DNA from 2 places in the Salinicoccus sp. Marseille-QA3875 genome. Region 2 is predicted to be linked to the other one. Evidence: predicted binding sites of a transcription regulator. Region 2 holds the regulator's gene; the other holds the start of a gene.
The links. Region 2 encodes CtsR, which represses protease genes until heat stress. Its sites were predicted from a motif close to ATGGTCAATAAAGGTCAAACA; they were not measured.
Positions count from the first base shown of each region.

Region 1: ACY8DT_RS01720 (ATP-dependent Clp protease ATP-binding subunit) is a predicted target of CtsR. The motif match lies at 10,319-10,339, and genes of this name have one in related genera.

Region 1 is NZ_CM143103.1:302,606-318,429, reverse strand. It holds gene desA (Delta(5) desaturase DesA) at 1-554, shown strand, start outside; gene ACY8DT_RS01775 (sensor histidine kinase) at 828-1,952, shown strand; gene ACY8DT_RS01770 (response regulator) at 1,954-2,553, shown strand; gene ACY8DT_RS01765 (SRPBCC domain-containing protein) at 2,594-3,061, shown strand; gene ACY8DT_RS01760 (hypothetical protein) at 3,714-4,667, shown strand; gene abc-f (ribosomal protection-like ABC-F family protein) at 5,079-6,536, shown strand; gene ACY8DT_RS01750 (hypothetical protein) at 6,633-6,857, shown strand; gene ACY8DT_RS01745 (serine hydrolase domain-containing protein) at 6,870-7,988, shown strand; gene ACY8DT_RS01740 (hypothetical protein) at 8,005-8,232, shown strand; gene ACY8DT_RS01735 (hypothetical protein) at 8,232-8,507, shown strand; gene ACY8DT_RS01730 (hypothetical protein) at 8,564-8,962, opposite strand; gene ACY8DT_RS01725 (hypothetical protein) at 9,041-10,219, shown strand; gene ACY8DT_RS01720 (ATP-dependent Clp protease ATP-binding subunit) at 10,387-12,522, shown strand; gene ACY8DT_RS01715 (hypothetical protein) at 12,586-12,867, opposite strand; gene ACY8DT_RS01710 (DUF1648 domain-containing protein) at 12,950-13,447, opposite strand; gene ACY8DT_RS01705 (ABC-2 transporter permease) at 13,547-14,203, opposite strand; gene ACY8DT_RS01700 (ABC transporter ATP-binding protein) at 14,196-15,068, opposite strand; gene ACY8DT_RS01695 (GntR family transcriptional regulator) at 15,065-15,451, opposite strand.
Region 2 is NZ_CM143103.1:882,498-898,321, reverse strand. It holds gene ACY8DT_RS04675 (hypothetical protein) at 1-72, opposite strand, end outside; gene ACY8DT_RS04670 (hypothetical protein) at 175-777, opposite strand; gene ACY8DT_RS04665 (MsnO8 family LLM class oxidoreductase) at 938-1,930, shown strand; gene ACY8DT_RS04660 (SRPBCC domain-containing protein) at 2,030-2,506, shown strand; gene ACY8DT_RS04655 (nuclease-related domain-containing protein) at 3,029-3,922, shown strand; gene ACY8DT_RS04650 (NADP-dependent oxidoreductase) at 3,979-4,983, shown strand; gene ACY8DT_RS04645 (DMT family transporter) at 5,096-5,410, opposite strand; gene ACY8DT_RS04640 (DMT family transporter) at 5,410-5,745, opposite strand; guanidine-I (ykkC/yxkD leader) riboswitch at 5,796-5,891, opposite strand; gene ACY8DT_RS04635 (hypothetical protein) at 6,027-6,221, shown strand; gene ACY8DT_RS04630 (NupC/NupG family nucleoside CNT transporter) at 6,298-7,554, opposite strand; gene ACY8DT_RS04625 (CtsR family transcriptional regulator) at 7,769-8,236, shown strand; gene ACY8DT_RS04620 (UvrB/UvrC motif-containing protein) at 8,241-8,762, shown strand; gene ACY8DT_RS04615 (hypothetical protein) at 8,749-9,771, shown strand; gene ACY8DT_RS04610 (ATP-dependent Clp protease ATP-binding subunit) at 9,772-12,219, shown strand; gene radA (DNA repair protein RadA) at 12,352-13,722, shown strand; gene ACY8DT_RS04600 (PIN/TRAM domain-containing protein) at 13,756-14,805, shown strand; gene ispD (2-C-methyl-D-erythritol 4-phosphate cytidylyltransferase) at 14,808-15,491, shown strand; gene ispF (2-C-methyl-D-erythritol 2,4-cyclodiphosphate synthase) at 15,488-15,824, shown strand, end outside.

The DNA.
Region 1 (15,824 bases), 580 kb from region 2:
CGCTGCATTTATTCCTTAATGCAAATCGTTTCAACCGTAAAGGAGCAAAAAGGAAAGAACGACTGAACACCCATCTGATTACATTAATTTTGATCAGCGCTTACTTATTGATCGGCTTTACTTTAGGCTGGCACGTATTATTGATGGTGCAGCTGCCGATCGCGTATATCGCAGGGGTGGCCGGCATATGGCTGTTCTATGTCCAACACCAGTTTGAAGACTCTTATTTTGAAAATGAATCAGAATGGGACTTTGTCAAGGCGGCAGTCGACGGCAGTTCCTATTACAAATTGCCGAAATGGCTTGAGTGGATGACGGGCAGTATCGGTTACCACCACGTCCATCATCTGGCACCGAGAGTACCGAACTATCTTTTGGAAGAAGCGCACACCAATACACCGCCCCTTCATAAGGCAACGACAATCACTCTGAAGACAAGTCTGGAGTCGATAAAATTCAGATTGTATGATGAAGATAACAAAGTGTTCATCACTTTCAAACAGATGAAAGAACAGCTGGCAAAAACTAAAATGTCACAACCGACGACACACTGATATAAATACAGCGGGACCACTTAAAATCTTAGGATTTTGGTGGTCTTATTTTGATTGGCAGAGATTTAACGACGTGAATTCGATTTGAGATGTATTTTCAATGTGTTCAAATCGATTTTTGGATGTGAATTCGATTTGGGAAGAATTTTTGGTGCGCTTAAATCGAATACGACAATAAAATGCTTCTAAGTAGCAGTGCTGCAGGGGGAATCGATGTTTATTATACATCCGAACTGTTACAATTAAACAAATCAATGAAGGAAGGCATTTTGAATGAGAGACTGGTATCATATTTTCGCCAAAAACACGGGACTCAGTTTATATATATGGATTATTTTCTGTGTACTGCCATTTTATTTCATATTCCGGTCCACATCGTCTTTAGAGATTGTGTTTGGAGTGGTCGCTACTCTGCTCTTCTTTGCGATATTTTGGCTGACGTACAATGAAAAAGGCCCCAGAATATATATCGGCCTCAGTGTGGAGTTCGCAATCAATATTGTCATGACGTTTTTATTCGGCTATGTGTACTTCGCCTTATTCATCGCATTTTATGTCGGCATCATCAAGAGCAGGGCGGGGTTCATCTCAATGTACGTGATACATCTGGTGACGACGGTCGGTGCGATGGTTATCGGCTTTATCGATAATTATTCTCTGTTCCTGAATCATCTGCCTTTTTTGATTATGACGGTGCTCGGCGTAATCCTGATTCCAATCGGTAAACGCAGCCGTATTCAGACTGAAGCGCTTGAAGGGGAACTTGAAATCGCACATCAAAGGATAGCGGAGCTTGCGATTGTCAATGAGCGGCACAGAATTGCCAGGGACCTCCACGATACACTGGGACAGAAATTATCGATGGTCGGCCTGAAGAGTGAGCTGGCATTGAAACTTATAGATAAAAATCCGGCCAAGGCGAAAGAAGAGTTGGTGGATATCCAAAATACTTCAAGACATGCTTTGAAAGAAGTGCGTGAAATGATCAGCAACATGAAACACGTCCGTTTAAAGGATGAGCTGCAGGTGGTTGAAAACATTTTGAATATGACCGGCATCAACAGTGAAATTAATATGAATGTGGATGTCGAAGATATTCCGGTGCTGATTGAAAACATTTTAAGCATGTGTCTCCGGGAATCGGTGAATAACGTAGTGAAGCACTCGAAAGCTTCCAACTGCTGTATAGATTTAACCGAGACGAAGGGGGACATTCTGCTCAAAGTGAGTGATGATGGAAAAACTGATGATATGAACTTTATTTACGGAAATGGTCTGGAGGGTATGAAGGAGAGGCTGTCATTCATCAATGGTGAGTTCCAGGCAGGCCGTTCATCTGATGGTTTTGAAATAAACATCGCTGTGCCAAAAGTGTTGAAAGAGATTGAGGAGGGTTAATATGATTAAAGTTGTACTGGCTGAAGACCAGAATATGCTGCTCGGTGCTTTAGGCTCATTGCTCGATATGGAAGAAGACATAGAAGTGGTGGGTAAGGCTGCTAACGGTGAAGAGGCATTGAAACTGGTTGAGGATCTGAATCCTGATATTTGTCTGATGGATATTGAAATGCCGGTGATGACCGGACTGGAAGCGGCTGAACATTTGATGGCTCACGAGTGCAAAGTAATCATCTTAACCACATTTTTACGTCCGGGTTATTTTGAAAGAGCAAAAAAAGCCAATGTCCGCGGCTACTTGTTAAAAGACAGTCCGAGTGAAACTCTTGCTCAATCCATCCGGCAGATTATGAAGGGCAAAAGAGTCTACTCACCGGAACTGATCGAAGTCGCTTTTGAGCTGGATAACCCGCTTACGAAACGGGAACAGGAAATCGTCCAGCATCTGGCGGACGGCGAACCGACGAAGAAGATTGCAGAAAAACTCAATCTGTCCAACGGTACAGTAAGGAATTATGTTTCAATCGTGCTCGATAAAATGGATGCCAAAAATAGAATTGAAGCCATTTCGAAAGCGATTGATAAAGGCTGGTTAAAATAGGGTAGAGATAAATTAGATATATTAACTAGGAGGTTGACTAATGTCTGAAAGAGTTGATAAAGCAAACTTGTTGATCAGTGCACCGCAGGAGACTTTATATCAAGCATTTTTAAAAGAAGATGCATTCAAAACCTGGTTTACACCGAATGATATGACGAATGAAATCGAATCTTTTGAGCCGACAGAAGGCGGTAAATTCGTAGTCAATCTAATTTATGACGATGAAGAAAAAGCAGGTAAGACGGTGGGCAATGTTGACCGTTTTACCGGAACTTTCAAAGAGTTGAATCCATATAACAGAATCGTCTTTGATATCGATTTTGACACAGAAGAAGAAAGGTACAAAGAAATCATGGAGCAGGAATGGACTCTGATTGACAGGGGCAGCGACACGGAAGTGAGCGTAGTCTGCAGAAACGTTCCGGAAGAGATTGATCAGGCAGTTCATGAACGGGCGTTAATACTCAATTTATATCGACTCGCCGACTACGTCGGAGCAACAGAATAGATTAAAATTTGAAGTATAAGAATAGAAGCTGCCGAAAACAATATGTTTTCCGGCAGCTTCTATCGTTTCAGAGATGTGGATCCGAGTACATTTGGAATTCAGACAGACTTGCTCGTTTTAAAGTACAGAATCCGAGCATAATTGGAAATACTATAGGTATACTCGTTTTATCAGTACAGAATCCGATTACATTTTAGATTATGACAGATGTGCTCGTTTTAAAGTGAAAAATCCGAGTACATTTGTAATTCACACAGACTTGCTCGTTTTTAAAGTACAGAATCCGAGCATAATTGGAAATACTATAGGTATACTCGTTTTATCAGTACAGAATCCGAGTACATTTGTAATTCACACAGACTTGCTCGTTTTTAAAGTACAGAATCCGAGCATAATTGGAAATACTATAGGTATACTCGTTTCATCAATACAGAATCCGAGTACATTTTAGATTATGACAGATGTGCTCGTTTTAAAGTGAAAAATCCGAGCACATCGCCATTACCAACAAACTTGCTCACAATCAAAAAGATATATTTTCAAAGCACTCCATAAATTTTTATTTAATTTGGAATATTTTACATTAATATAATAGAGATATGTATAATGGTGGTAAAGTTGAATAAAAAAATTTCGGATGGGAGAATCGTCTATGTTGAAGAGATTTATGCTGCCGCTGAGCATAATATTACTCGCCGCTTGTGGTGATGAAGTTGTTGAAGAAGAGGAAACTCCTGTAGAGGAATCAGAAAATGAAGAAATCTGGAGATCACCAGAAAAAGAAGAAGGTCCTGAAGAAGAAATTCCTGAAGAAGGTGGATCTTGGAGAGAAGTGGATGCGACCGAAGCGTCCGATATAGTATCAGCAGAAGAAAAAACGTCAGAGGAGGACGAAGCAGTTGATGCAGAACCAGGTTCCGAGGAAGAGGAAATTGATGTCGCCGGTGCCAGTCAGGATAAACCGGGCTTTGACATGGTCAAAGAAGAGACATTTACCAATGAAATCGGACAGAGTGCCTGGGAAAAGTACCAGGAGATGACCGAAGAATATGAATTGAAGGATATCTTCGACCCGGAAAGTCCCGCTTCAACCAAAGCGGAAATTGAAGAGATGATGTCGGATATGGAAGTGGCGCTGGAGGCACTTGAACTGGATGACGGCCTGTCTCTCATCATCTACCATGTACCGGATGATGAGCTGGCGCATGAAAATGGTGAGCCGTTCATCATGGCGGACATTACATACTTTTTTGACGAAGATGATGAACTCATCCAATCATCTATCGCACCTGGTTTTCATGAACTGGCACTGAATGAGACGATAAATTCAGAGGAGCTCGAGGGTATCAACTCATTGACGGACCTCTGGGAGACTCATGATCCGCAGGTGTTCACCATCGGTGAAATGAAAATCAACGAAGCGACCATCACACAGACGATGATACCGGTGGATGCCGGAGATAACACGCTCGGCGTTTATGTCTATGCGCTGGGTGACGACATCGTCTATAGCAATGGCGACTTGTTTTTCACTGTCAGTGTGGATTTCCCAACACATTCATATATATACTACCTCGATCTGATCGAAGCATACACGCAAATGTAGTTCGAAAGCTCTCCTGTTTATTATGAGAGCTTTATTTTATATATATTTACTGTCTCCTGCATGCTCAGCCTGCTCAAACCATCTTCATGTTTTTAAATAAACTCCGCACCACCAGCCCATCTTCAAACAGTAATGGAGCATCCATCAGAAACTCTCCCTTTTTGAAATGAGTAAAATGTGTTACTGTAAATATACACTATTCAATGAACGGAGGCTTTATCCATTATGATACCAAGAATATGGAATGGACTTTTGAATCTATAATTAAATATGAAATTCAAAAGTCTGGAAAACTATTTTCTCATATGGATAAGTATGCCCTTTTTTAATACTTGAATGACGAGATCGTCCATAGACTGTCTCTTTTTTATGGGAAAACTTAGTTTGCAGGCGTTAAGGAGTGCAAACTAAATGAACGAACTGACAGTAAGATTAACAAATATCACTAAAAGTTATGGCAATAAAGATCTTTTCGAAATTGAAGAGTTGTCGGCATATATCGGCGATAAAATCGCAATCATCGGCCCGAACGGCACAGGGAAATCCACTTTGCTCAAAATTATAAAAGGTGAACTGCTGCCGGATAACGGTCGGGTACAGAGAGAAACTGAATTTAATTATTTTGCCCAGATAAAGAGTCCGGCTGAATTTTTTTCTGATGAAATGGACTTTAAACTGCTCAGTCATTTCAGAGTGCCTGACAATGACAATTTAAGCGGTGGTGAAGAGACTAAACTGCGTTTAACGGATACACTATCGAACTATAAGCCCGGGTTGCTTCTCGATGAACCGACGACGCATCTCGACCAGACTAGTATCGGCCTTCTTCTGGAAGAGCTTGAATACTACTACGGAACATTGATTTTCATCAGCCATAACCGTTATTTCATCAATAAGACAGCGACTAAAATATGGGAAATGGATAACGGTGAAATCAAGGTTTACGATGGCAATTATGATGATTACAAATCGCAGAAAGAACTAGAAAAACTGACGCTTGAAAACCGTCATAAAAGTATTACCGATGAAAAGAAGCGGCTTGAAAATGCGGCAAAGAAACAACAGGCCTATGCAGAGAAAGTAGGTCAGTATGATAAAAAGAAAGCGAAAACAAATGATCCCGGTCACCGCGGTCAGTCGAAACCGAAAGATATCGTCCAAAAGAATGCATTTAAAAAAGTAAAAGCGATTGAAAATCGTATGAATCAATTGGATCAGGTCGATATGCCGGACGAACAGATGAACTTGAAATTTCCGGTCGCTAAGACCGATATCATTCATAACAAATTTCCAATCATCACCCAGGGGCTGACGGTCAGGAGCGGTGATAAGCTGCTGTTGGATGATATCAGCTTTCAGTTTGAGTTTGGTAAAACAATCGCCATTACAGGAGATAACGGCAGCGGCAAGTCGAGTCTGCTGACAGAAATCATCAACTGCAACGATGCACTGGAGATTTCACCAAAAATCAATATCGCAACATATGAACAGATGGATTATAAATTTCATGATGAAACACCGATCATCAAATATTTGATGAAGCATACGGAGTTTGAAGAACCGATGGTCCGGAGCATTTTATTCCGCATAGGGTTTGCACAATCGGAAGTGATGAAACCCATGAATAAAGTCAGCGGGGGAGAAGCGACGAGAATTTCACTGGCGCTGCTGTTTGTGAAGCCGTCCAACGTGATCGTACTGGATGAACCGACGAACTTCATCGATTTAAAAACGATAGAAGCATTGGAAACTTTCATCAATGCATATCAGGGCATGGTGATTGTCACCTCACATGACCATGAATTCATCTCCCGGGTCGCGGATGAAGTGTTTAAAATTGCAGACCGGAAATTGATCAGACAACCTTAGATTGAATGAAAAGTATGAATGTCCGGAATTTTGATGATGAATTCCGGACATTCCTTTATAATGAAGGAAAGAAATAAATACTTGAGGATGATCTTAATGAAGGAATTTCATAGAGAGTTGACCCATCTGGGAATATTCAGCGTGCTTGCAGTGATTTTTTATATCGTCGGCAATGCTCTGATAGATACGATATTTGCCGAACGCCCGAACATGGTCATTTTGGGAGTGCTGCTGCTGGTGGCTTTAGGTGTCGCTTATTTTCTCGGCAGACAGATCACCGATGTGATCGATCAGGCAGTTTCGATGAGAAAGAAAAAGTAAGAGGTGTAGCGAGTGGACTTGTTGATGGGTAAATTGAATGTTTTTATAAGCGCTTTAATCATAGGGTTTCTGCCTCATCAGGAAGTGACAGACTACATTGCGTTTGAATCTCTGGATAAAGATGGACAGATTGAAAACCTGCTTTTTGACCGTATCGATAATGAAGAATTGTACGGTGCGATATTTCATATTGAACAGGGAGATGAAGTCATTCAAGCCGCTGCCGGCGATCTGGAAGAGGACCAGCCGTTCAGCATTGCGAGTGTGACTAAGATGTTTACTGCAAGTGTGATATTCCAGATGGCGGAATCCGGTCTCCTTAGGATGGAAGATACGATAGATATGTATTTGACGCCTGAGGAATATTCCGGCCTGCATGTATATGAAGGTGTGGATTACAGCGACTCCATCACAATACGCCAGCTCGTCAGTCAGACGACGGGTCTGCCGGCATATGCTGAAAGCGAGGCGGAAGGACTTACTTTGGTCGAGGAATCGATCGATAACGGTGACGCATTCACATTCACATCGAAATTGAGCAGTGCCAAAGATAAAGGTGCATGGTTCATAAACGGCGAGAGTGCATATTATGCGGATATCAATTACGATATATTGGGGGAGATCATTGAGCGTGTGAGTGAAAACACTTTGGAATCCCAATACTCGCAGTACATTTTTGAGCCGCTGGAACTGTCGGGCACATCACTTGCGGATGAAGAAAGTGAAGTGCCTCCTGTAGCTGTTAACGGTGAAGAGAGGGATATCACTCCGATTTTGGCAAATATGCGTGCGAGCGGGGGTGTCATCAGTACATCCGAGGACTTGATGACATTTTTGAAGTCGTTTTTTGGCGGCGGAATGTTCGATGATTCATTCATCGACGCCGATAACCTGGAGGACATTCAGTTTTATTTCCATCAGTACGGCAACGGGTTTATGAATTTTGATGTGACGGCTGAGGTGCCAGTGTTTGACATGCATCCGCTGGCCGGGCATGCAGGGATAAACGGCAGCTTCGCCTTCTATAACAGCGAACTGGATCTTTATATAACAGGGACGACGAACCAGGCGAGCAATCCGATGTTGAATTATGAACTGATTCAGCAGTTCATCGATATTGCAAAAGAGTAACAGAAAGGATTTTTAAATGGAAAGGTTAAATATCACTTCGATGGTACTGGGTTTGATATGGGTAATTGCATCGTATCTTTTAATAACGACCGTAATGTCCGACTGGTTTTATGCCCAGCCGATCTGGGTCATTCCTGTCACAATCATCGGCGGTGTCATCGTAATCAGGATACTATTCAATCAAGTATTCAAAGTGGATTTTATCAATAAGAAATATCATAAGAATCAAAACAGGAGGAAATGATGCCAAATCCAAATACTAAGAAATATGTCATTGCCAGTCTGCTGGGCGTCGCATTGTTCGTCTTTTTATACTTGATAATGGAAGTCATCACTTTCTATACATTCCCGAGAATGATCGGTTCTGTACTCCTTGCACTGGTCGGCGGTGGAGCAATCGGTTCTATACTGCAGAGGCTGCCCGACGAGGATGAAAAGTCTCCGAACAAGTACTATATTATCTGCTTCAGTGTAATGGCAGTCATTGCATTCGCCTATGTCACGTTAGTCGGATATTAAAATAAAAATTCCCGGATTCCAAAAATATATTGGGGTCCGGGATTTTTTAACTGGAGTCATTCCTCATCTTTTTGATCCATCACCAATTCAAGCACGAATGCATCAATTTTTGATAAGTAATAAAACACCGCAATACTTAAAAATACGATGATGGCGGCGGATGTCACAAAATCATTTACAAAAAATATGACTGCCATGAGCAATATGAAGAATGACGTGAAGATTCTGCTGTATCTCTTACTCGTCGTCAACTTTATATTGTCATTATGATAAACTTTCAGCTCGTTACTTTTCATGCCCTGCTGGGTCACTTTCAATGTGGATGGCTCCTTGGGCAGTTCATAAGTTTTTTCTTCAAGCCTGTAGATCTTTTCATCTTCTTTACCATTTATATGTACTTCCATACCGGTCGCGCTGCCGAACCAGCTGGTTTTTCTAGTCAATTTAAACGACATAACAGTCTCCTTAATCATTTTCTCTAATATCTTATCTATTATACAATGAAAAAAAGACGAAAACAAAGGAGTGGAATCATGCTGAGAATTATTATGCTGATGATGGGGTCATTTATGATTGTCACAGGGTGCAGTAATGAACAGGAAGCTGAGGCACCGGTTGAAAACGAAACGGAGAGTGAAGAAGCGGATAGTGAAAGCGAAAGTTCAAATCAGGAGTCAATCGAACAGGAGCCGTCAGAAGAAGCATCGCGGGAAGGGGCAGAGAATGAAGATGCTGAGAGTGGTAACAACAGTTCAGAAGAGGAACAGGCAGAGGAAACTACGGAAAGTGCAGCAGAGTCAGAGTCAATAGCGACAGAATTTGATATCAACGACACTGATACACAGCAGCGTCTTATGGCACCGACGTATCCGGAAGAGGGTCTGAGTTTTGAACAGGACGTAATCACAGAAGGGATGACACAGGAAGAAGTCGAGGACCTTCACGGGCAATATGACTTTATTTACCCCGGGCATGGTAGAGCTGTGACGATATACGATAATTTAGGTGTTGTGTACTCGGTGCCCGGCCCTTACGGAGAAGATGAGCTGGCAACGACGGATGTGGATTCCGATGAAGTCGTTGTTGAAAATGTGATGTATTATGCAGGTGTTTCCTACGATGAAGTGGTGGCAGCGCTCGGGGAGCCGGATGTGGATGCATACGATCCGGAAGAAGGCCCGGCGTCCGGATATCACTTTATGGAGTACGTGCTTGATCAAGGTCAGGATATGGAACTGGCCGGCGTGTTCTGGATGCATGAGGATGAAAACGGGCAATTGATGGCGGATGTCATGACGAAAAATGAGCAGCCGATTGATGTAGAAGCGTATAATGAATCGCTCGGCGGGGTGGATGATTATACGGCAGAGACACTCACTGCGACAATGGAAGCATATTTATCGAGTCTGGAAGATTACTTTAATGATGAGAACGAGTCGGTGTTTGATTATACGGACCCTTCATCGGAGAACGGGTCAATAATCATCGATAATAAAGAAAGCGGCAACTTCAGTGATCACGAGAACCATAATATAGAAGTATTGAGTATGGAAGAAGAGGATTCCGTATATTATGTTACCGTGTCCCGCGAGTACTCTCATGCAACATCAGCCGGCGTGCGTGAAACGGTTGTCCAATATGAAATATACAGTACGGCAAAAGGTTTTAAAGTGATGGATTTTGAAGAATTAAATGACGGACCGGCAGAGTAGAAATGCCTCAAAAGCCTTTACTGACACACCTCAGTAAAGGCTTTTTTCATTGTGAGCATCAGTGTTGATTTTATGGCCGGGGGGCATTATAATATAACTATAGTCAAAGATAGTCAAAGTCAAAAAAGACTTGCTTTGTATTAATAAAAAAGAGGAGGCATTTAATCATGAAATGTCAAAATTGTGGTGTAAATGATGCAAATGTCAATTTAGCAATGAATATAAATAACCAGAAAATGCAAGTACATTTATGTAATGCATGCTTCCAGGAAATAAAATCACAATCAATGAACCCAAATAACTTCTTCAATGGAGGCGGATTTGGCGGACAGGAAAATCATAACTTCAACCAGGCAAATGGCGGCCAAAAAGCAGGTACGAGAACACAGGTGAAAGAACCCGGCAAAGATGGTCTACTGGATGAACTGGGTACCAACCTATCAGATAAAGCACGCGGAAATCAGATCGATCCGGTTATCGGCCGTGATCAGGAAGTCAAGCGTGTAATAGAAACACTTAACAGACGCAATAAAAATAACCCCGTACTCATCGGTGAGCCCGGTGTCGGTAAAACAGCAATTGCTGAAGGGCTTGCGGTGAAGATCATCGAGGGCAACGTACCGGCAAAATTGATGAATAAAGAAGTGTACATTTTGGATGTGGCTTCACTTGTTGCAAACACGGGCATCAGAGGACAGTTCGAAGAGCGCATGAAGCAGCTGATTGAAGAGCTTAAGCAGCGCGATGATGTTATTTTATTCGTCGATGAAATTCATCTGATTGTCGGTGCCGGCAGTGCGGAAAGTTCACAAATGGACGCAGGTAACATATTAAAACCTGCACTCGCACGCGGTGAGATGCAGCTGATTGGTGCAACAACATTAAAAGAGTACCGTCAAATCGAAAAAGATGCAGCGCTGGAACGCCGTCTGCAGCCAATTACCGTCAAGGAGCCGACGCTTGAAGAAGCGGAACAGATCCTTAACGGAATTAAAGACAGATATGAAAAGTTCCATGAAGTGAAGTACTCGGATGAAGTGGTAAAATCATTCGTCAATCTATCGCACCGTTACATCCAGGACAGATTCCTGCCGGATAAAGCGATTGACCTGATGGATGAGGTCGGTTCAAGGCTGAACCTTGCGAATGCTGAAAAAGATTCAGGCTCCATTGAAATGCAGCTTGAAAAAGTCAGAATCGATAAAAAAGCGGCAGCGGAAGAAGAAGACTATGAAAAAGCGGCAAACTTGAGATATCAGGAAATGCAGCTTGAAAAGCAGCTTGAGAAATCACAGTCTGAGGATATCGAGCAAATCATTGATGTAGATATCTCTGACGTGCAGTTGATCGTCGAAGAAAAAACAGGTATCCCTGTAACTAAACTCCAGACTGATGAGCAGGAAAAAATGCGTGAAATCCAAAGTAATCTCAGCTCAAAAGTCATCGGCCAGGAAGAAGCGGTTGAAAAAGTCGCGAAAGCGGTCCGCAGATCGAGAGCAGGACTCAAGTCCAAATACCGTCCAATCGGCTCATTCCTCTTTGTCGGCCCGACAGGTGTCGGTAAGACAGAACTGACAAAGGCACTGGCTGAAGAACTGTTCGGTACACGTGAATCACTGATCCGTCTCGATATGAGTGAGTACATGGAAAGTCACAGTGTGTCCAAGATCATCGGTTCACCGCCGGGATATGTCGGCCATGATGACGCAGGACAACTTACTGAAACAGTGAGACACAACCCTTATAACATCGTCCTGCTGGATGAAATCGAAAAAGCACACCCTGATGTGCAGAACATGTTCCTGCAGATCATGGAAGATGGACACCTGACAGATTCCCACGGCAGAACAGTCAGCTTCAAAGAAACTGTCATCATTATGACAAGTAACGCTGGAACCGGCGTCAACAACAACAGTGTAGGATTCGGCAAGGATGAAAGTGACGCAGTGTCGACGTTAGAAAATCTGAGTGACTTCTTCAAACCGGAATTCTTGAACAGATTTGACGCAATCATCAACTTCAATGAATTGTCAGAAGACAATCTGCTTCTGATCATTGACCTGATGCTTGAGGAACTGAATGAAATGGTCAAAGAGAATGACATTGAAATGAAGGTAACTGATGCAGCGAAAAAGAAACTGGTCAAAATGGGTTATGACAAACGCTTCGGTGCAAGACCACTGAGACGCGTCATCCAGGATAAAATTGAAGATCAGTTGACAGACTTGATTCTTGAAGAAGATACTGTAGACGAAGTCATTGCGAAAGTCGTAGGCGACGCTATTGTAGTTGAAAAAGTATAAACTGAGTTTGAAAGCACAACCCAGGGGGCGGGTTGTGCTTTTTCTATGAAGATTTTCAGCATACTATTCTGTCTGGGTGGCATGAACCATATGGATTTTCTGAATTGGTGCCACAGATACATGAAAAATGACACGAACCATATGAATTTTCTGAATTGGTGCCACTGGCACATGAAAAATGGCACGAACCATATGGATTATCTGGTTTGGTGTCACCGGCACATGAAAAATGGCACGAGCCATATGGATTATCTTGTTTGGTGCCACAGATACATGAAAAATGACACGAACCATATGAATTTTCTGAATTGGTGCCACTGGCACATGAAAAATGGCACGAACCATATGGATTTTCTGATTTGGTGCCACCGGCAAATATAAAAAGACATAATCCACTGAATTTTTAGTGAGTCATGTCTGAAAGTCATCATTTTATTTTCCTGCGTTCGAATAGTATCCAGACCATTGGACCCAGGGCCAATACCAGAATCAAAGGTATCATAAAAACACAGAATGTAGATGTTTCAAGCAATCCATAGTTGATGATTTCTATAAATATCACAGCGAAGATGATCAAAACGCCATTTTTAGTAAAATTCATCAGCTTACGGCTGTTCAAATAAAAAGCTTCGATATTGGTTTCGTTCAGCCGACGGGGATAGTTATGCATTTCAGGGCGTTTTTCAAGCGCTTCGAGTATGGGAATCATAAAAAAAGGTATGACAACTAAAATGATCATTTCATACTTCGACCCGTACCTGTTTACTTCACCGCCCGAACCAAAGTGCATGGGCACTTCCGGGTCGAGAAAGGGGAAAGTGATGATGACATATAGAAGAGCTCCGGTGAATATGCTGTAGCCGATGATGTTGGCGAGTTTTTCTGCAGCTGTTTTAGGAATATCCAGCTTTGGTCGTGATTGCATTTTGATTACCTCTTATAAATTTTATTTATTTAATTATCCCATAATACGATATAATTTTACACACAAAAATGAGCACAGAAAACCTGTGCTCTTTAAATATTATATCACATCGTGTCTGACAGCTCTCTTCTGCGTAGTAAAGTAAGTGATGCCATATGCCAGTATGCCAAGTCCTAGAATAATGTACGGCAGAACATAGAGGATGAAGTTCCACATCGTACCCATCTGGAGATGCCCTTCCGTCACATTGATCAGCGGCATGTAGTAGAACATATACGTGAAGCCCATCGGTACCAGATACAATACTACTTTCACATTGACGTTTTTAAACCATTCTTTTGCGAATAATGCGTAATAAACACTCGCAATAAGAAGGTTGACGCCGGTGATCATAACCATGCCGAACAAGTTGTAGAATTCCCCGACAGCCAGACTGTAAGTGAAAATAACGATGATTGAGAGCAACGTCATCAGTAAATGAAACATATAATCTGACTTGATGATATCTTTTTTATTGCCGGGCAGTGCCATATAGAAATCGTGGCTTTTATTGTAAGACATCAGCATATGCACATTTATATAGTTTGCGGTCAAATACATCACTATGAACAAATTGGCAATGCTGATTACCGATATGAAAGCGGGATGATCCAATCCTGAAAACAATGCGGCTGCTAAATTCAATATGATGACGACTGCTGTAAAGATCAATGTCCATCTGGAGTAATTCAGTTTCAGATAAAAATGTTTATTCATTTTGCGACACCCTTTCTTTTTTGAGGTAGTACATAAGCTCGTCAATACGTAATTGCTCAACTAAAATTTGCGAACCGTATAATTCCGTCAATGCCTGATGATCGGCTGAAATTGCCTCAAAACCGACTGATGTTTTTTTCGTTCCTGTTAATAATGGCCGGGTTTCATCATCTAAAATATCGGAGGGCCCTTTTATTTTCTTATACTTTTCCAATAAAAGATCTTTCTCCTCGTGAAAGACGATCTCACCTTCATCGATCAGGATGATGTAGTCGGCGATGGATTCAAGGTCTGTCGTGATATGGGTACTGAAAAGGATGGTCATATTGTCGTCCATCATCAATTCCTGAAGTATCTCTAAAAATTCGATGCGAAAATTCGGATCGAGATTCGAAGTCGGTTCATCGAGTACTAAAAGTTCCGCATGGTGACTCATTGCGATTGACAGTGATAACTTCATCTTTTCACCGGTTGAAAAATTTCTGATCGCCTGATTCTGTCTGATTTTAAATTTGTTGATATAGTGGCTGAATGCCTCTTCATCGAAATGCGTATAAAATTGATTTAAAATCTTAGCGAGCTCCTTAAGGGTTTTATTCTCAGGGAATCTGTCTTCTGCGAAAACGAAGCCGATACGATTCAAAATTTCATCTCTGTGTGTTTCAATATCCTGCTCGCTGAAAATGGAAATTACTCCGCTGTCGGCTTTCTTCAACCCCAGAATCAGATTGATCAAAGAGGATTTACCAGCACCATTTTCACCGATCAACCCTGTGATGAACCCTTTTTCAATGTTCAGGTTAATATTGTTTAACTTGAAATCACCCTGTACTTTGCTGATATTTTTCAGTTGAATTGCTGTCATTTCAAATCCTCCTCGATTATTGAAATCATGTCATCCAGCTCGGTTCTTGATAAATTTATTTTATAAGAAGCTTTCAGCATGGCTTCAATGTAATCTTCGATCTCTGTTAAAACACGTTCTCTTTGGAGTTCAGAATTTTGTTCACTGACGTATGTGCCTTTGCCGACAACAGAATGGACATATCCTGCTGTTTCCAAATCACGGTATGCGCGCTTTGTTGTAATAATGCTGATGCCGAGTTCCTTTGCCAGCTGCCTCATGGATAGGAGTGAATCACCTGGATTCAGTTCGCCATTCATGATCAACCGTATAATCTCATCTTTGACCTGCGCGTAAATAGGGACGTCAATGGTATTGGATATTTTAATGTTCAGCTGGAACACCTCCACTTTATATAGTGTGTATACTTAATATATACACTATGCCCGGAAGTGTCAAACCTTTTTTAGAAAATCCATTATATAAAGGTTCTGGAAAATGAGGTCTTTTTAATGGTGGCGGTGATCAGTGTAGAAGTAGATTCCAGGTTTGCTTTAAAACGAGTAGGCAGGGTGAAAAATGGAATAGAATCGAATTTCCGGTGAGGAAACGAGCAAATCAATCGAAAATATATATGTGCTCGTATTCGGGAAGTACAAAACGAGCATGATGTGTAATAGTGTAGAGGTGCTCGGTATTGAGAGTGTGAAAACGAGTAAGTCGAGTAGAAGTTTTGATATACTCGGAAATTGACTGTGGAAAACGATTAAGACTCCT
Region 2 (15,824 bases):
ATATAACAGCGCGAATACTGTAATGAAAGTTATGAATTTGACTAGCAGTGAATTTAAATGTTCACGTGACAAAATGATCACCCGGCCCACAATTTATATTTACAATTATTATATCAAATTGAGTCGGTGTTAAATGGCTGAGATTTGACGAAAAATAAACAGCTCCCGGGCATTTTATTCCGAACTTTTGGATGATTTTGCTTTTATAAAAATTGCGAGCAGAATAATCGGCAGGGCGATAAGGGTCAAGTACTGCAGAATCCAGGCGGTAACATCAGTCATCACGTCGAAAGGGTTTAAAATTCTGGCAAGTGAATAGACTGCAAGAATGACGAAAATGAAACGGTTGACCCACGCATCTGTCGTGAATAGGAAATAAAGAGCCAAAGCAAGAACTACTGTGAAAATACTGACGACAATCAGGTCGATTACCGATGATTCCAAATCAATGATATAAAGTGATTCGAAAAAGTCGTGTAATGAAAAGATAAGAATCAGTTTAGCAGCCGCAAATAATATTAAGAAGCCCACCGTTGGCAGCAATTCATTTTTTGTTGATTTTTCTTTACCGGCCATTATCCCTTTTTTTGCAAGCGGTACCATGGCGACAATCAGGAATGGGACGATGATCATAAGCCAGCTGACTGTGAACCGTGAAAAGATGATAAGCACCAGCATGTAGAAAAAGATAAAGTATATATGAAAAAGCGCGACTGTTATCCAGAATTCATTTTTACTGTCTCTGGTCCTGTTGTTTTCAGCTTGTGATCCGGTCATGATAAAACCCCTCGTATTTTATGGATTTGTTACTTTGAGAATATATTATTCGTATTCCAATGTAAAACAGGCAGTTAAATTGAATGAAAGGATGACAACTGATAATATTATTTCTAATTTGGAAATTAACTGGATGAAGATTTTGAAAGGGTGGCTTTAAATGAAGTTGAGCGTATTGGATCAAGCGCCGGTAACGATAGGAAATGAATCCGCTGATGCACTTGTTAAAGCGGAAGAACTTGCGGTATTGGCAGATGAACTGGGGTACCACCGGATGTGGATGGCGGAACACCATGGAACAAAATCCCATGTGAGTTCTGCACCGGAAGTCACTGCAGCAAGGCTTGCCGCTAAAACCGACAATATCAGAATTGGTACGGGCGGTGTCATGATGATGCACTATTCACCGTTGAAACTGGCTGAAGTATTTAAAACACTCAGTGCATTTTCTCCAGGCAGAATTGATTTCGGTGTCGGACGGGCTCCGGGCGGAGACCACTTTGCGATGTATGCACTTGCTGAGGGCAGGCAGCCGAAGATGGATGATATGTATGACAAATTTGAAATTGCCATGCAGCTGATTAATGATGAAGTGCCGGAAGGCAGGTTATATGGTTCAACACCGGCTTTTCCTTCCAATGTAGTACTGCCCGAAGCATGGATGCTCGGCTCAACCGGTAACAGTGCGGTTCAGACGGCGGAAATGGGAGCGGGTTACTCTTTCGCGCAATTCTTCAACGGTGAATTGTCGAAGGAAATACTCGATATATATAAAGAAAGGTTCAAACCATCTGCGCTGATGGAGAAACCTGAGATCAACGTATCCTATATGGTGACGACCGCTGAAACTAAAGAGGAAGCGGAATATGAAGCATTGCCATATGACATTTCAAGACTGATGCTGCAGCAGGGGCGCATATCCCAGACGATGACGCCGGAAGAAGCGCAGAATTATCCGCTCAGTGAGCTCGATAAGATGAGCATCAGGGAAGGACGTAAACTTCATCTGGTAGGCGATGCAAAAGAAGTTGCAGAGCAGTTGAAAAATGAGCAGGAAATGTATGGTTTTGAAGAGGCGATGATCTGTAGTATCCCGCATTCTCAGGAGAAGCGTCTCGACGTTTACAGACTATTGGCAAAAGAGCTTTTATAGTCAGAAAAAGCAGTGCATGAGTGCACTGTTTTTTTATTGTGAGACTATTTGTTATACTTAAAGTGATCAAAATTCAAAAATGGGAAGGGGACTATAAACATGAGGGCGGATTATAATACTGATGATTATAATGCATATCAGACAATAGAGATAGAAATCGATGCGACGGCAGAAAACACATTTCACTATATTGGAACTGCAGATGGTATAAAACAGTGGTTTCCAGAATTGAGGTTCGACGATGAACCGAGACCGGAAAAATTGGTGTTCACTCTTGGAGACGATGATTGGGAATACATGGATGTACTGGAATTCAGTGATAAGAAGAGAATCATCTTTACATGGCATGCCGGTGATATAGAGATGGAACTTGATGAAGGGAACGGCGGCAAAACAGTGCTGACACTTAAAGAAAGACTGCCGCTCACAGTTGAGAATATTGTGCGTGACTTTACAGGCTGGTATTTCCAGGCGCAGAATATTAAGCAAATCTCTGAAACTGGAGAACCACATGAGCTTGATCAGGAAGCCTTTAAAAATCAGGAAGAAGCCATTAAGAAACAACTGGGATTATAGATGAACTGTTGATACATGCCAGTTTAAAATAAAGTAAAGTGGATTGCCGGTCACTGGGAGTTGTGAGTGACTGGAAAAAGTGGATTGCCGGTCACTGGGAGTCACGAGTGCCTGGAAAAAGTGGATTGCCGGTCACTGAGAGTTATGAGTGACTGGATAAAGTGGATTGCCGGTCACTGGGAGTTGTGAGTGACTGGATAAAGTGGCTTGCTGGTCACTGGCGGTTATGAGTGACTTGTAATATGATTTTACTAGTCACCCGGCCGGCTCACTTCTTTAAATATTTTCAAATTCTATCCTTATCTACTGCTGAAAGTAAGGAAATTCAGATGGGAATCAATAGATTTCAAAATAAAAGGGTGAATAGTTTCATAAATAATATAAATACACTTAAAAATTAAAAGTAAAAAAATCAAAATCCCTGTTTTTCTCCTAATACATTATAGAGGGGATTTTTTTTATGGCGAAAATAATAAAGGGGATGATTTTATTTTTCTGACTGAGCGAAGTAAGCCCAACGAATTGAAGTATTTGGAAACTTTATCAATCAGAGCACAGCTGACAGAGGTGGAGTCGAAAAGGCTTAATAGATTACAAAAAGGTTTTGAAGGTGAACAGTTATATGACATAATCTTTGAGGAAGCAGGGCATGATGGAATCAACATTTTCAGAGATATCTGGATAAAAGCAGATAAGTCATTGGTTCAAATTGACAGTTTAATTGTCAGTGATGACAAGGTTATTATCAATGAAATTAAAAATTACAGTGGTCAATATACTTATGAAAATAACGTCTGGCATGTGGGAAATATTCAAATATCTGATGACCCAATCATTCAGGTTAAAAGAGCGAGTTCTAAACTTATAAAAATATTCAGGGAAAATCATATCAATATCGTTGTAGATTCCAAGGTGATTTTTCCCAATCCTTATTTTATAATCTCAACAAACGATGATGCCTGTACTGCATCAGTGATAAAAAGGGACAGAATTAAAATATATATGAGAACTTTGAACCGGTTAACCTCCAGAAAAGACGCCCGGGAGATCATTCAATTGATTGAATCATACAGGGTGCCGGAGCCCTTCTATCAAATAAGTACAGACTTCAGCCGTCTCAAAACAGGCAGATATTGTATGCATTGCAATGCGTATGAACTCGACAGTCACAGGGGTTTTACAGTGTGCAGAAATTGTCACGGCAGAACGAGCAATAAACTGCATGTTTTGAACGCAGTGCAGGATTTTCAGATACTATATCACAATGAGCAGGTTACAACAGCTGTCATTCAAAAGATATTAAAGAATGAAATTTCGCGTTCCACAGTTCAGAGGAACCTTCGAACTTATTGTACTCCCGTTAATCATGGAAGATCCAGAGCTTATGAACTGCAGAGGAAAGACCGGATTGATTGATATCATACCTGGCCGGATTTACACTTGATGGATAATACACAAATGGAGGCTAAAGTATGAAAAATGAACAGATTGTTCTGGCAAAGCGGCCGGATGGCATTCCTGGAGATGATGTATTCAAGTTTGAAGAGACAGAAATCAAAGAGCCGGCGGCAGGGGAAGTTACAGTAAAAAGCATTTATGTATCTGTAGATCCTTATATGAGAGGCCGCATGTCGGCAGGAAAATCATATACGGAACCATTTGAAGTGGACGAACCGCTGGGCGGCCACGTCATCGGGAAGATAGAAAAAGCCAATGCTGACGGTTACGAAGCAGGCGACTTTGTCAAAGGGATAATGAGCTGGCAGCGTCATGTCACAGTCCCAGCAGAGAACCTGTCTAAAATTTCGAATACTGAACTGCCTTTACACCTGTACTTGAGCACACTGGGTATGCCGGGGCAGACAGCTTATCACGGTTTGCTGAAAATTGGCAAACCACAAAAAGGTGAAACGGTCGTCGTGTCGGCGGCCTCCGGAGCAGTCGGTTCGGTAGTCGGCCAGATTGCAAAGATCAAAGGGGCTAGAGTCGTCGGTATTGCCGGCGGTGAAGAGAAGGTTAAATATTTAACGGAAACACTCGGTTTTGATGCGGGTGTCGATTACAAATCTGATGATTTCAGTGAAAAACTGGCAGATGCAGTTTCTGAAGGAATAGACGTTTATTTTGAAAATGTCGGCGGCCCTGTGTCCGACGAGGTGTTCAAACATCTGAACAAGTTTTCAAGAATCGCAGTATGCGGGGCGATTTCAGCTTACAATAATCCATCAGAAGACATCGGGCCGAGAATCCAGTCAACATTGATCAAGTCTCAAACGTTGATGCAGGCATTTATCGTCGGCAATTATGCCGATGATTTCCAGAATGCGGACCGCCAGCTTTCAGAGTGGGTGAACGACGGCAAGATCCATACGGAAGTATCAGTTGAAGAAGGATTCGAAAAAATCCCTGCAGCATTCAGAAAATTATTTGACGGTTCAAATTTTGGAAAGCAAATAGTGAAAGTCGCAGACGAATAATATATCCTTTGAATAAAAATAAGCTGCTCATCTGTGGGAGCATTTATCCATCAGTGGGCAGCTTCTATATTTTCTTGCTTACTTGTGGCAGCGTTCCCCAGGTGAAAGCATATTAGCTGATTGCTTTCAGCCCGACCGCACTGCCGATGATCAATGAGATGAAGAATATTCTCCGGAAATTTTTCGGTTCATTGTAGAACAGCATACCGAGAATCGCACCGCCGGCTGCGCCGATGCCCGTCCAGACGGCATAAGCTGTACTCATGGCTATGGTATTCATGGCGATCGACAGGCATATGAAGCTGATGCCGAAGAACAGTAATATTCCAAAGAGTGCTTTGATGGTCCGGTTATGCGTGTATACGTTAATGGCGTTGACTCCAAGCATTTCAAAAACTCCTGCAAATATCAGTACAATCCATGCCATTATTGCTCAGCCCCTTCCACACGCTCTTCGGATGTGACCATCTTCAGGCCGATGACACCGATCAGCAGCACACCTATAAAGATTATATTCCAGATTGTAAAAGGCTGACCGAAGAACAGAAAATCACTGATTGCGACGCCTGTTGCACCTAAACCGACAAATACGGCATAGGATGTGCCGACCGGTAGTTCCATGGAAGCGACAATCAGCAGGTAGAAGCTGACATATATGGCGATGATCGTGAGCCCCCACTGCCACCAGTTATCGGCGTGGGTGATGCCGATGACCCAGCCGACTTCAAAAATGGAAGCGATGATGATTTTAATCCAGTTCATAAATTCAAATCCTTTCAAAGATAAAATAAAAAAGCCTGGGAGATATTGAAATCTCCCAGGCTTTTATCCTTCCGTGTCATGAATTGCTTCATGGGTCTACTCTCGGTCCAGACCAATCAGATTGCGGAACCCTAGTAAACTCTTTTCTTATAGTCATTCATATGATATCACATGGAAAAACTACTATCAAACAAGATAAATTTTAAATTTATATGAGCTGATGGTGTAAAATCATATTTCCTGTACAATGGTCTTAGGATGAAATTAAGGAGCTTCCAATCATGTTTATAAATGTGCTGTATACAATGTTACTGATATCCATCGTCTTCTTTCTTGTCAGCGGCATGCTGACCATATTGCAGTTCACCGGTTATTTCAAAAAGCATCCCCTTAGATATGTTAAATATTTCATTGTTTTTACTGTAATCATGATCATTCTAATGGGTGTACTTGTTATTGTCGGGCTGGACGGATGATTGTCCAAAAACTTACTTTGAATTTTGAAAAGAAAAAGCTCTCCCGTCTTCCGGGAGAGCTTTTTCATGTCGGATATTAGAAGAAGAATCCGACGATTGTTGCTGTAAGCAAGCTTACAAGGGACGCACCGTATACAAGCTTGAGTCCGAATCTTGCAACTTCATCTCCACTTTCACTGTGAAGACCTTTAACCGAACCTGCTATGATACCGATACTTCCAAAGTTGGCAAATGAAATCAGGAAGACTGAAACCATCGCCTGCGTTTTTCTTGATAAGTCATCTGCAAGTGTCATAAATTCACCGATTGCAACAAACTCATTCGTTATCAGTTTAGTTGCCATCAGGCTGCCTGCAGTCTGTGCTTCATCCCAAGGAATACCAATAAGGAATGCAATCGGCATAAAGATATAACCGAGAATATCCTGGAACGTCAGGCTGCTTCCTGGTATAAGAAGGAACAGCTGGTTCAAGAGGCCGATCAGAGCAATGAAACCAATCAGCATTGCTGCAACGACAAGCACAACTTTTCCGCCGTCGATGATGTAATCGCCAAGCACCTGGAAAAAAGATTTCCCTTTCTCAGGATTTGTTGAAATCGCAACGCCTTCGTCACTGATTTCTTCCTCATACGGGTTGATGACATGAACGATGATGTAAATTCCCAGGAAGTTCAGCACGATGGCAATGATGACAAACTGTGGCTCCAGCATCGTAAAGAATGCACCGACGATAGACAGGGAAATTGAACTCATTGCCTGTGCGGCCAGAGTATAGAGTCTTTGAGTCGTCATTTTCGGCAGAACGTTTTTAAGTGATATGAACACTTCGGACTGACCGAGGAACATTGAAGCAGCACCGTTGTATGATTCGATATAAGGCATGCCTGTAATTCTGGTCATCAGCATCCCAATACCTTTAATGATCAAAGGCAGTACTCTTATATAGGAAAGAATACCGATGATTGCACTGATGAAAATGATAGGGACCAATACGTTGAAGAAGAATACGTTGAATGCCATTCCATCTTCACTGTTATATAAAACCTGGTCGCCTGCTGCGGCTGATTCTGTGGATAAAGACATCAGGTCACCAAATACAAACTGTCCGCCTTCAGCGGCAAAGCCGAGCAGGTGGTTGAATGCTTCGGCCAGCCACCCGATAAATGTCTGACCCCACGTAGTGTTCAGGAACAGGAATGCAAAAAACAGCTGTAATGCGAGTAAGATAAGAATGTTCTTCCATTTTTTAAACGAAAGTTTTTTATTGCTGCTCGCAATCCATGCAAGGAAAAGTGTGAATAGTATACCGACTATCCCCATTAAAACACTCATAAAAGATCCTCCAAAAAATTTGATATATGTTGCGGTTATGTATATGCATCTCTAAAAGTACATTATAAAGTATATAAGACTGAAACGCGATACTGAATCATTATAATGCAAACGTTTACAGAAATAAAGAAGAATTTTATTTTGAACAAGAAATTTGCCAAAAACAGAAGCAGAATGTATACTTTAGTCAAAGAAGGTCAAAAGAGGTGACAGCATGCGTAATATGTCAGATATTATCGAACAATATTTGAAAGAATTACTTGCAGCTTCCGACGGCGAAGTCGTTGAAATCAAGCGTGCCTTTATCGCTGAAAAATTTGACTGTGTCCCGTCGCAGCTGAACTATGTAATCAAAACACGGTTCACCAATGAGCACGGTTATATGGTAGAGAGTAAGCGCGGCGGGGGCGGATATATACGTATCACTAAAGTTGAGACACATTCAAAATCAGAATATCTTGCTCATCTGAAAAAATTGATTGGCCCCGCCTTAAGTCAGCGAAATGCACAGCATATCGTACAATCGATGTTTGAAAATGACACGATTACATTGAAAGAAGGTAAAATTATCAATGCCGTTCTTGACAGGGAGACTTTAATGATAGAATTGCCTTTCAGGGATCAGTTGAGAGCTAAAATTCTACTTAAAATAATCGATGTCATCTTATATACTGAGGAGTGATTATATGATTTGTGAATCATGCCAGGAGAATGAAGCGACTGTTCATATAACGACAGGCAGTGGCTTGAACAAAACAGAGAGGTATTTATGTGAAGCTTGTGCCAATAAGTCGTTTTCCAGTCAGTTTTCAAGTTTTTCGGACGATTCGTTCAATATACATCAACTCTTGCAGTCTCTCTCGGCACAACAGCCGTTCAGTTCACACAAACAGCAGAAGAAACACTGCGAAAACTGCGGCTCCACCATTGAATCCATATTGAAAAAAGGAAAGTTCGGCTGTGCGGAATGTTATGAGACGTTCAGTGAAAAAAGTGATGAAATCATCACGAAGGTACAGCTGTACCAAACAGAACATGTCGGTAAAATACCTCAAAAGTCTTCGGCTTACATCAAGGTTAAAAAGGAAATCGAACAGCTTCGTGCGAACCTTTCCGAACTTGTTGAGGAGCAGGCATTTGAGGAAGCAGCAGTAGTGCGTGATCAGATCAAATCATTGGAAGCGGGTGATGACAATGGCAAAAATTAGCCCCTGGGTCAGCCAGGCAAAAGAAATTCCTGTAGAGATGTCATCTAGAATACGTCTGGCAAGAAATGTCCGCGAACTGCCATTCCCGCATATGTTGAAGGAAGAGGACATGACTCATGTAATCGAGACTTTGAACGATACGCTGAGTGATTTCAAACAGGTGGATCTGGAAGAATTGAAATTTGAAGACAAAGCGTTATTGGTGGAGAAGCATCTGATCAGTCCTCTTTTTACCGAACGCGGCCGTTTAAGTTATATTAATGATGATGAATCGGTTTCGATAATGGTCAATGAAGAGGATCACATCAGAATTCAGGCAATGGGGGCAGAGTTGTCCCTGGATGAACTTTATGAGAATGCATCTGCACTCGATGACCGGCTGGAAAGCAGGCTCGACTACGCCTTTGATGATAAATATGGATTCCTGACAGCCTGTCCGACAAACGTAGGCACGGGACTCAGAGCTTCTGTGATGCTGCATTTGCCGGCATTATCATTAGGAAACAGGATCCAGAGGATTTCGAACAACTTAAACCGATTTGGCTTCACCCTCCGGGGAATATACGGCGAAGGTTCGGTGCCGCTCGGACATATATACCAATTATCAAATCAGCTGACCCTCGGTCAGTCTGAAAAGGATATCATCAAAAGCTTAAACGAACTGAAGACAAGAATTATAGAAGAAGAGATAGAGATGCGCTCAATAATGAATAACGAACATCTCATAAAAGCCAAAGATTCAATATTTCGTTCGTACGGCATACTTAAATATGCCTATACCATTTCATTGAAAGAGGCTGCGAATCATTTAAGCAACATTAAACTGGGTCTCGATCTTGGCTTATTACCCGAGAATACGATCAGATTCCAGGAACTTGTCCAATTGATTCAACCCGCTTTCATCAAAATGCGTTTAAACAGCCTGAATAAAGAGTATGTATCATTAGAGAGCGCAGTTGCCGAAGAACGTGCAACTTTATTACGTGAACAAATAGGAGGGACTATATAAATGTTATTTGGAAGATTGACTGAAAGAGCCCAGAAAGTACTTGCATATGCACAGGAAGAAGCAATAAGCCTGAAGCATTCGAATATCGGAACAGAGCATTTATTACTCGGTTTAATAAAAGAAAAAGAAGGCATCGCTGCAAAAGTGTTATCAAGCTTTAATATCAGCGAAGACAATGTACGTGATGAAGTCTTCAACCTGATCAATGAAGGTGATGATGCGACAGCCTCCATCAGATATACACCGCGCGCTAAAAAAGTGATTGAACTGTCCATGGACGAGGCACGCAAGCTGCACCATAACTTTGTCGGGACGGAGCACTTACTGCTCGGACTGATCCGTGAAAGTGAAGGCGTTGCTGCACGTGTACTTGCCAATCTGGATCTTAATATCACTAAAGCCCGTGCTTCAGTCATTAAAATGCTGGGCAACCCTGAAGTACTTCAGGGCAAAGATCCTCAAAAGAAAGATAATAATACTCCGACTCTGGATTCACTGGCGAGAGATTTGACGGAAATTGCACGTGAAGACCAGTTGGACCCGGTCATCGGCCGTTCCAAAGAAATCACCAGAGTCATTGAAGTATTGTCACGCCGTACTAAAAACAACCCGGTATTGATCGGTGAGCCGGGTGTCGGTAAAACGGCAATTGCCGAAGGGCTTGCGCAGTCGATCGTGAAAAATGAAGTGCCTGAAACCTTAAAAGATAAACGTGTCATGTCGCTTGATATGGGTACGGTTGTCGCAGGTACGAAATACCGCGGTGAATTCGAAGAGCGCATGAAAAAAGTGATGGAAGAAATCCATAAAGCAGGCAATGTGGTTTTATTCATAGATGAACTGCATACATTAATCGGAGCAGGCGGTGCTGAAGGTGCAATCGATGCTTCAAACATCTTGAAACCTGCACTTGCCCGCGGCGAACTGCAGTGTATCGGTGCCACTACGCTTGAAGAGTACCGCAAGCATATTGAAAAAGATGCTGCACTTGAGAGACGCTTCCAGCCGGTCCAGGTTGATGAGCCGAATGTTGAAGATACTGTACTGATTCTTAAAGGCTTAAGAGATAAATATGAAGCGCACCACAGAATCAATATTACTGATGAAGCTCTGGACGCTGCAGCTAAAATGAGTGCACGTTATATCCAGGACCGTTTCTTGCCGGATAAAGCGATTGACCTGATTGACGAGGCATCGTCGAAAGTCAGGCTGCGCAGCTATACTTCCCCGCCGGACTTGAAAGATCTGGAAAGCAAGCTTGAAGCGGTTAAGAAAGAGAAGAATGCCGCCGTACAAAGTCAGGAATTTGAATCAGCAGCAAACTACAGAGACCAGCAGTCGAAACTTGAAAAGCAGTTGAAAGAGAAACAGGACAGTTGGAAGAAAGAGCAGGGGCAATCCTCTCAATCTGTGACACAGGGTGACATTGAAGTGGTCATCAGCGGTATCACAGGCATCCCGCTTTCTAAAATTGCAGAGGGCGAGTCAGAGCGTCTGTTGAATTTGGAATCCATCCTGCACGGCAGAGTGATCGGACAGGAAGAAGCTGTAAAATCAATTTCCAGAGCGGTACGCCGCGCAAGAGCCGGACTCAAAGATCCTAAGCGTCCGATTGGAAGCTTCATATTCCTCGGCCCGACAGGTGTCGGTAAAACCGAACTTGCCCGTTCGCTGAGTGAAACGATGTTCGGCGAAGAAGACGCCATGATACGTGTAGACATGAGTGAATACATGGAGAAACATTCAATCTCGAGACTTGTCGGCTCACCTCCGGGTTATGTCGGTTATGATGACGGCGGCCAGTTGACTGAGAAAGTCCGCAGAAAACCATACTCACTCATTCTGTTTGATGAGATTGAGAAAGCACACCCTGATGTATTCAACATGCTTCTGCAAGTACTGGATGATGGCCGTCTGACTGACGCAAACGGACGTACAGTCGATTTCAGAAATACGATCATCGTGATGACTTCGAACGTCGGTGCACAAGAACTCAGAGACCGTAAATTCGCAGGATTCGGAACGACAACCGATGCGAATGCCCAGGATTACGAGACGATTAAGAGCACGATGATGAAAGAGCTGAAAGAGACTTTCAAACCTGAATTCATCAACCGTGTGGATGATATCATCGTATTCCACAGTCTTGAAAAAGAACACTTGACGGAAATCGTCTCGCTGATGATTGAACAGCTGCAGGAAAGACTGATCGATCAGAATATCAATATTGAAGTGACTGACAAAGCCAAAGCACAGATTACTGAAGATGGATATGACCCTGAATACGGTGCAAGACCGCTTGCACGAAGCATTCAGAAGAATATCGAAGATACTTTAAGTGAAGCCTTACTGTCAGGCGCTGACTTTGAAAATAAAGTTGTCGTCGTTGATTATAAGAAGAAAGAATTCACAATAGATACGAAGAAAAAAGAAGCAGTCAAGAAGTAATTGCAGAAAGCCCAAATCGAATGTTGGTTTGGGCTATTCTGTTTTCATTTTTACTTGTAGATTCCATACTTTAAAATCTTTCTAAATAGTAATACAATGATAAAGAGTACAGGCTGGGGGAAGTTGTCAAATATGGCGAAAACTAAAAATATATTTGAATGCATGGCGTGCGGATATGAATCACCCAAATGGATGGGGAAATGTCCAAGCTGCGGTGCGTGGAATCAGATGGAAGAAAAATTGATACATAAAGAAACGAAAGGCCGGGGCACGCTTGGAAAGCAGGAACCCGAGAAAAGCAGCCGGCCGGTCAAACTGAATAATGTTAAAAAGACGTTTACACCAAGAACTTTGACAAAAATCGGAGAATTCGACCGTGTCCTCGGCGGAGGCATTGTAAACGGCTCTCTCATACTCATTGGCGGAGATCCGGGTATCGGGAAATCGACGATTTTACTTCAGACAGCTTTAACATTGTCTAAAGAGCATGAGGTGTTATACGTGTCCGGTGAGGAATCGCTTGAACAGATCAAACTGCGTGCTGACAGACTGGATGAAACAAGCGAAAATCTCAACGTCTATTGTGAAACGAACCTCTATTACATCCATGATGAAATAAAAAAATCCAAACCGGATTTTTTGATCATAGATTCCATTCAGACGATATTCCACCCGGATATCACGAGTGCGCCGGGCAGCGTGTCCCAGGTAAGAGAATGTACTCAGAGCCTCATGAATATCGCCAAAGGTGAAAACATCGCAACATTCATCGTCGGCCATGTGACAAAAGAAGGTCAGATTGCCGGACCACGTCTGCTCGAACATATGGTGGACACCGTTCTTTATTTTGAAGGTGACCAGCATCATACATTCCGTATTTTAAGAGCTGTGAAAAACCGCTTCGGATCGACAAATGAAATGGGTATATTTGAAATGAAGAACACAGGCTTGAAAGAAGTCTTGAATCCTTCCGAAATTTTTTTGGAAGAGCGCTCAAAAAACACGCCGGGATCTGCGATTGTCGCAACGATGGAAGGTACAAGGGCAATGCTCGTCGAAGTGCAGGCACTTGTTACACCTACCCACTTCCATAACCCAAGACGTATGTCTACAGGGATTGACCAAAACCGCCTGTCACTCCTGATGGCCGTTTTGGAAAAGAGCGGCGGTTATCTGATGCAGCAGCATGATGCCTACATCAAAGTAGCGGGCGGAGTAAAACTCGATGAACCTGCGGTTGACCTGAGTGTCATCATCAGCATTGCTTCAAGCTTTAAAAATAAAGAAGTGCGCGGCGATGACTGCTTTATCGGCGAGGTGGGACTGACAGGTGAAGTGAGGCGTGTAACCAAGATAGAATCACGCCTGCAGGAAGCGGCCAAGCTTGGCTTCAAGCGGGCGATTGTTCCAAAATCCAATCTGACCGGCATTCAGCTGCCGGAAGGTTTAAAAGTCCACGGTGTAAGCGACCTGGGACAGGCTATAAAACAGGCTTTTAATTAGTCAGCTGAAATCCAGTTTGAGGAGGTGAATGTTATGTTGAGATATTTATTGTATATTTTATACTTTTTGTGTGGTGTATCACTGGGTGTATGGTTGTTCCCTGATTTGATTACCGTAATGCCTGTCGATCTTCCGGCCATATTGAATAATGCCCTTGTACATGCCTTGATTGGCGGACTGCTCTTTCTAATCATCTTCTATTGGTCTATCGATAAAGTGGAGCAGCTGATCCGTAAGGGTGAGGGCATCCTTTTAAACAGAAATCTGCCCGAAATCATTTTTGCCACATTGGGTATGGTTATCGGTCTTGTTGTTGCTGTCTTAATATCATTATTATTGAATACATTAAATATTCCGATCGTGAGTGAAGTCATATCTTTTGCACTGGCAATTATTCTGGGCTATCTGGGTTTTCAAATTGGTATGAAAAAGCACAGTGAAGTTCTGGAACTGCTGCCGAAACAAAATAACAAAGAGCAGACCGAGAGTTTTCAAGGGCAGAAAAAGCTGTTAGATACCAGTGCAATCATAGACGGCCGAATCGTCGATGTTGTAAAAACAGGATTTATAGAAGGAGAGATCTCCGTACCTCAATTCGTTCTGGACGAACTGCAGCTGATTGCAGATTCAACAGATTCCATGAAGCGGGACCGCGGCCAGAGAGGTTTGGAAATGCTGCATGACCTGCAGGAGAGTTCTGAGAATGTAAAAGTCCAGCCCGTAAAATATGACAAGCTGGATGTGGATCAGCAATTGGTGCAGCTTGCCAAAGAAGAGAATGCAGCACTGATCACAACGGATTATAATCTGAACCGTGTCTGCCAGGTGCATAATATTAAAGTTTTAAATGTCAATGAACTGTCCGATGCAATCAAGCTGATCATCAAGCAGGGCGATACACTGGATATTATGGTGACCAAACATGGTAAAGAGGAAGACCAGGGCGTCGGCTATCTTGAAGATGGTACAATGGTTGTTATCGAAGATGGCAGAAAACTGGTTAACCAGACTGTCAGTGTTGAAGTGACAAGTGTGCTGCAAACAAATTCAGGGCGCATCATCTTTACTAAGAAAGAGAGTTAATCATGGCTTATATCGCAATCATTCCCGCTGCAGGCTTAGGCAGGCGCATGGGGTATAATAGAAATAAGGTATTTATCGAACTGAGCAGGAAATCGATCATCGAACTCACTGTCGGGCAATTCCAGAACGATCCGAACTGTGAAGGAATTTATTTGGCGGCGAGAGAAGATGAAGCAGCGCTGTTAAAAGAAAAATTATCCGGGTATGATAAAGTGCACGGTGTAGTTATCGGCGGAAAAGAACGCCAGGACAGCATTTATAATGTTTTGGAAGAAATTCCGAAGTGTGAATATGTTTTCATACATGATGGTGCGAGACCATTCATCACGAAGGCATTGCTGGATGACATATACGACAGAGTCAAAATTCACAAGGCGGTCATCTGCGGAGTCAAAGTAAAAGATACGGTTAAAAAAGTGAAGGGTTCCCTCGTTGCAGAGACTTTGCCGAGAGAAGAATTATTCATCACCCACACACCGCAGGCTTTCGATTATGATTTAATCAGACGCGCCCATGAAAATGCCCGTACAAATGAGCTTTCGGTGACCGATGATTCAAGCATGGTGGAAATACTGGGAGAGAACGTGCATATTGCTCAATCCAACTATAATAATATTAAGATTACAACCCGTGAAGATCTGGTGGTTGCCGAATCTATCATCAACAGGAAGGGTGAAGACGAATGATAAGGATCGGACATGGTTTTGATGTTCATGCATTTGCCGACGACAGACCGCTGATCATCGGGGGATTGACCATTCCGTATGACAGGGGTCTGGCCGGACATTCGGATGCGGATGTACTGCTGCATACGGTGGCGGATGCCATACTGGGGGCATTGGCTCTTGGTGATATCGGCAAATTTTTCCCCGATACAGATGACGAGTATAAGGATATGGATTCAAAAATATTACTGGCTGAAGTTGTGCAGAAAATGCACGATGAAAATTACGAGATTGGTAATATCGACGCTGTAATCATGGCTCAGGCGCCAAAATTCAGACCTCATATCGATGATA